DNA from 2 places in the Alteromonas sp. 76-1 genome. Region 1 is predicted to be linked to the other one. Evidence: predicted binding sites of a transcription regulator. Region 1 holds the regulator's gene; the other holds the start of a gene.

Region 1 (3,194 bases):
TAGTAATTACTCGCCTTGGCTATTCGCCACCTACCTTGGCTTTTAAACAGCCGAGAAAAGTGACAGTAAGGCAAACGAGTCGTTCAAATACCTAATAATAAGCAAATGGTATACTGGTCTGCCCTATAGGAGCAAAGGTTTAATCGAAATTAACCTGCTCGAACACCTAGCATGTGGCAAATAGCGTAGCTCAATTCACTACGGTTAAGGGTGTAAAAGTGAAAATGCTTCACGCCTTCTTTGGCGAGTACCTTAACTTGATCCATGGCGATGTTAGCACCAATAAGGTTTCGAGTAGCTTGGTCGTCATCGTCGAGGCCATCAAACATTTTGTGTAAGAACCCAGGTACGTGCACGTTAGTGAAACCGGCAAACTTTACCAAGGTTTGATAGTTAGTGACTGGTAGTATGCCAGGTACTAGGTCTAGGTCGATCCCCGCTGCTGCCGCACGGTCACGAAAACGCAAAAATACACTGGTGTCGAAGAAGAACTGTGAAATCGCTTCGCTCGCACCGGCTTCTGCTTTGCGCTTAAGGTTCAATAAGTCGAATTGGGCATTAGGCGCTTCTGGATGTTTTTCAGGATAAGCGGCCACTGATATATCGAAATCGGCTACATCCTTTAGTAATGCTACTAAATCTGAAGCATACATCTCGGTATCTTTCACACCAGGCGGTAGATCACCACGCAAGGCAACAATACGACGAATACCAGAATCCCAGTAGTCTTGAGCAATTTGTTTAAGCTCATCACGGCTTGCATCAACACATGTAAGGTGAGGTACAGCTGCAACCCCTGTTTGCTGTTGAATACGCTTTACCACATCATGAGTACGGTCGCGCTCACCACTGTTAGCACCATAAGTAACCGACATGTAACTTGGCTTTAAGGGCGCCAAACGTTCAACGGACTTCCACAAGGTTTGTTCCATTTTCTCTGATTTAGGCGGAAAAAACTCAAATGACACATCAATGTCACGCAGTTCCGAGAGGGACTGATTCAGTGCATCGACACCTTGTGCGTAAGAAACCATGATAAAATTGCTCTTTTATAGACGTTTAGACGTCCAAAATAAAGAATTTACGTCTAGACGTCAAGAGGTTTACACTGCTCAATTGACCTTTTCGTCAACTTGTTTAGAATTTCTCTTCATAACATAAATAAGATCAGACAGAGTTAGCATTATGGCAGAGTGGAACGGTAAGTATATTCATCCCTACGCAGAGCACGGTAAAAAGAGTGAACAGGTAAAGAAAGTCACCGTTTCTATTCCTATTAATGTGCTAAAGGCATTAACCGATGAACGTACACGTCGGCAAATAAATAATTTACGTCATGCGACGAATTCAGAGTTGTTATGTGAAGCATTCCTTCATGCCTTCACTGGTCAGCCGTTACCGGATGATGAAGATTTAAGAAAAGATAACCCTAATCGTGTACCAGCAGAAGCAAGGCGCATAATGGAAGATATGGGTATAGACGTTTCTATTGAGAACGAACAAGAAGATTAAAAAAAACGGCAATGAAAATTGCCGTTTTTTATAATAATTTGAAGATTAAGCTGCGCGCTACATTCTTCGTTTATATTGCCTTTACTCTGCGCGGCTAGGTATTTCTGGAAGTCTTGCAACGCCAGATTCAATCGCCGCTTTAGACACGGCAGTAGCAATGCGTTCACAAAGGCGAGGGTCCATTGGCTTAGGGATAATGTATTCTTTGCCAAAGGTGAGGCTTTTGCTATTGCTGGCCGCTAATACCGATTCTGGCACAGGCTCTTTTGTAATAGCGCGAAGTGCTTCTACTGCAGCCACTTTCATCTCGTCGTTAATGGCCGTTGCGCGAACATCTAATGCACCACGGAAAATGAACGGAAAGCACAGAACATTGTTTACCTGATTAGGATAATCAGAACGCCCTGTCGCCATAATCAAATCACTTCGAACCTCGTGGGCCAATTCAGGCTTAATTTCAGGGTCGGGATTAGAGCATGCAAAAACAATTGGGTTGGGGCTCATTAACGCTAGCGTTTCTGGTGGTAATACATCAGGCCCAGATACACCTACAAAAATATCCGCGCCTTCCATTACATCTTCTAAGGTACGTTTATCAGTGTTATTAGCGAACAAGCGCTTGTGCTCGGTAAGGTCTTCACGGCGAGTGTGAATAACCCCTTTTCTGTCTAGCATGTAAATGCGTTCACGCTGCGCACCACATTTAATCAGTAATTCCATACAGGCAACGGCTGCCGCACCTGCACCCATACAGACTATTTTAGCGCTCTCAATATTTTTACCCTGAATTTCAATGGCGTTCAACATGCCTGCGGCGGTAACAATAGCAGTACCATGTTGGTCGTCATGGAATACGGGAATACTGCAGCGCTTAATCAATTCTTGTTCTATTTCAAAGCATTCAGGGGCTTTAATATCTTCAAGGTTAATACCGCCAAAGGTATCTGCAATATTAGCAACGGTATTAATAAATTCTTCTGTTGTACGATGCTTTACTTCAATATCGATAGCATCAAGCCCTGCAAAGCGTTTAAACAGCAGTGCTTTACCTTCCATAACTGGTTTAGAAGCTAACGGCCCTAAATTACCCAAACCTAAAATAGCAGTTCCATTACTGATGACCGCTACCATGTTGCCTTTTGCAGTATATTTGTAAGCATTATCAGGATCTTCAGCAATTTCTCGTACCGGCTCAGCGACCCCTGGACTGTAAGCCAGAGCAAGATCATCCACACTATCGGCTGGCTTTGAAAGCTCTACGCTGATTTTACCTGGCGTGGGTTTGGCATGGTAATCTAGTGCACGTTGTCTGAAATCTGACATTAGTAAACATATCCTTCGATGTAGGGGTTAGGCAATCTTCGTTACCGTAGGGGCAATCTGCGTTCTAGCAGTAGAATGTCTTCGACTCTATCACAGGGTCATTTGAGTACATATCTGATCTGCCCTTTATATCTGTCAATCTAGGACAGACTTGCTCGTATGACCAGTGACATCGTCGAATATTTGCCATTCACAGTATTAATGACACTTAAGGAATTAATACATTATTTCTATTTTATGGGTGCTGGTACAGGGATAAGTTCAGGCATAAATGCAGGAATAACTTCAGGCTTGGTAACAAATAACAATCGGATTATGTTTGAAAAAAGTCATTTTACCGGCAGCTTAAGGCGCTGATT
Region 2 (3,194 bases), 720 kb from region 1:
CTCGGTCTTGCTGAACATCTACCACTACATAACCAATTTCTGCGTTAGTTTGAAGGTACTGGGCTTCAATGTTGATGCCTTTCTCTGCAAACGCTTGGTTAATTTGAGTAAGAATACCCGGCTGGTTTTTATGCACGTGAAGTAAACGAGAGCGGCTAATGTGCTCTGGCAATGATACTTCAGGGAAGTTAACTGCAGATAAGGTAGAACCATTATCACTGTACTTCGCCAATTTACCGGCTACTTCTATACCAATGTTTTCTTGCGCTTCTTGAGTACTACCACCTACATGCGGCGTAAGGATAACATTATCAAACTTACGTAAAGGCGATTGGAATTCTTCGTTATTCGACTTAGGCTCAACAGGGAATACATCAATAGCTGCGCCATTTAACTGCCCGCTTTCAAGCGCATCGGCTAGAGCGTCAATATCTACAACCGTTCCGCGAGACGCATTTATAAAAATGCTGCCTCTCTTCATTTGCGCAAACTGCTCAGCTGCAAACATGTTTTGCGTTTGCTGAGTTTCAGGCACATGAAGCGATACCACGTCAGAGGTGTTCAACAGCTTCTCTAACGACTTAACTTGCGTTGAGTTACCTAATACCAGTTTATCTTCAATATCGAAGAACTGTACGCGCATGCCTAAGTGTTCGGCAAGAATACTAAGCTGGGTACCAATGTGGCCGTAACCAATAATACCTAATGTTTTACCACGGGCTTCAAACGAACCATTGGCCGTTTTTTCCCACTCACCGCGGTGAGCTTTGGCGCTTTTGCTAGGCACTTGGCGTAGTAAAAGAATAAGCTGACCAAGTACAAGCTCTGCCACTGAACGGGTATTTGAAAACGGTGCGTTAAATACCGGAATACCACGGCGTTGCGTTGCTTCTAAATTAACTTGGTTAGTACCAATACAGAAACAACCAATAGCTACCAATTTCTGAGCAGCATCTACTACCTTCTCAGTAATTTGAGTACGTGAACGAAGGCCAATAAAGTGCGCATCTTTCACTTTCTCAACAAGCTCTTCTTCAGGAAGGGACGTTTTGAGATACTCAATATTGGTGTATCCATTATTCTTAAAGGTTTCTAGTGCACTTTGATGCACACCCTCTAACAACAATATCCGGATCTTATCCTTCTCTAGTGAAACTTTGCTCATGGATTTGCTATCTCTCGCTGTAGTAAAACTTAATAAGTACGCTGTTTGGGCGGCAGCTGGGAGGGAGAAGGCCTACACAAACACGCGGTAAACCCATCCATGGGCGCTCCGCCACCGCATCCATGCGGTGGAGGGTTTGTTCCGACCTTACTCCCTCCCATCTGCCCCGCGTTATACATTCTTCGACGTGAGCAGCTTCATCGTATCCGCAATTTACATCAACGTGTAACGATGAAGGTACATCCGACTAGTACTAGCCTCAAACTCTCGAAAGGCCATCTAGACGTCTAAACGGAAATCTAACAGAAATCAGTTTAACTTGAAAGCTATTATTTAAAGCTATTATTTAAAGGTATCCACACCGGTTTCGGTGGCCGATAGTACGATGTCTGCGCCACGTAGGGCGAATATGCCATTGGTGACTACACCAGGAATGTTATTAATCGACTGTTCAAGCTCTCTTGGGTTTAAGATTTCAAGGTTATGTACGTCTAAAATAACGTTGCCGTTATCGGTTACTACGCCTTGACGGTATTCAGGATCGCCGCCCAATTTTACCAACTCGCGAGCCACAAAAGATCGCGCCATAGGAATAACTTCAACAGGAAGAGGGAATTTGCCAAGCACGGGAACGCGCTTGCTATCATCTACAATACACACGAATGTGGTTGATGCACCGGCCACAATTTTTTCGCGGGTAAGGGCTGCACCGCCGCCTTTAATCATGTGTTTGTGTTCGGTAACTTCATCAGCACCGTCGATATACACTGAAATATTGCTAACATCGTTTAGTGCGAATACTTCAATGCCTAGGGCTTCTAGTAACTTGGTAGAGGCATCAGAGCTTGATACTGCCCCTTCAATGTTATTTTTAATTTTGCCGAGTTCTTCAATGAAAAAATTAACCGTGGAGCCAGTACCTACACCAACAATACTGCCATTTTCAACATATTCGATGGCTGCTTTAGCGACTGCTTGCTTCTTTGCATTTTGATCCATAGTGACTCTCCTAACTAAATTTTCATCAGTTTACCGGAAAACCGCTAGCTAACCCACCGTGATAGGGGAATTTACGGTGCGTTATGTACGATTAAAGCTCAACTGCTGTGTGGGGGTGATAATAGCGTTTACAGGAATGTCCCATTGCTGAACGGGAAGTTGGTCTACTTGCTGGCAATTGTGGGCAATACCAATGAGTTTTGGCTTTATCATTTGTGCTTGAATGCTAGCTAACGTGCGGTCGTAATAGCCACCGCCCATGCCCAAACGATTTCCACTCGCATCGAACCCTACTAATGGCATAAGTATCACCTGATGATGAAAAGTCGGAATAACATCTGGGCAGGCTAACATTGGCTCTTCAATGTTGTATTTGTTCACGCGCATTGGCGTTTTCTCTGAATATCGAAGAAAAAGCAGGTGACCTTTGCAAACCGGATGCAACACAGGCAAAGAAGTATGAAGGGCAGATGCGTTGTTCAGCTTCCAGCAAGCATGCATAAAAGGGCGTAAATCCACTTCACCGTCGTTAGGCAGGTAACAAGCAATAGATGATGCGTTGGTAATATCGGGCAATGACATGAGGTTGTCGCGTACTGCGATAGCAGCGCGCTGCTGCTGTGATTCAGGTAATTCGTTGCGCAATGCTCTTAATGCCTTTCGCAGTGTTGCTCGTGATGTTTTTTTGGGCATAATGTGTGACGTATTCCGTTCCATACAGCAGGCTTCCAGTGGCTCCACTTTGTCTTACTTTCCTAAATAGTGATTAAGTACCCTAATAAGCTCTGCGTTTTCAACGGGCTTGGTAAGTAGGTCGTCTAAGCCATTTTTTAATAACAAATCTCGTTGCGTGATAACATCTGCGGTTAAGGCGATTACGGGCAGTGTTGCGCGTATTTGCTTAATTTGTCGAGTGGCTTCTGTTCCGTCAATACCCGGCAAGTTGATGTCCATCAACACTAAATCTACCGGATTAGATTTTACATACTCTACGCCTTCTTCACCGCTACCTACAACTGATATTGGCAAA

What was found. The regulator MetJ, encoded in region 1, represses methionine synthesis genes. The targets are predictions, from matches to a motif close to TAGACGTCTAGACGTCTA.
Region 2: the regulator MetJ is predicted to act here: its motif matches at 1,446-1,463, upstream of serA (phosphoglycerate dehydrogenase).

Annotation. Positions count from the first base shown of each region.
Region 1 covers NZ_LR136958.1:4,273,200-4,276,393, reverse strand. The annotation lists gene metF (methylenetetrahydrofolate reductase) at 150-1,034, opposite strand; gene metJ (met regulon transcriptional regulator MetJ) at 1,186-1,512, shown strand; gene ALT761_RS18080 (malic enzyme-like NAD(P)-binding protein) at 1,594-2,835, opposite strand.
Region 2 covers NZ_LR136958.1:3,557,225-3,560,418, reverse strand. The annotation lists gene serA (phosphoglycerate dehydrogenase) at 1-1,165, opposite strand, end outside; gene rpiA (ribose-5-phosphate isomerase RpiA) at 1,508-2,164, opposite strand; gene ALT761_RS15345 (5-formyltetrahydrofolate cyclo-ligase) at 2,246-2,881, opposite strand; gene ALT761_RS15340 (GAF domain-containing hybrid sensor histidine kinase/response regulator) at 2,912-3,194, opposite strand, start outside.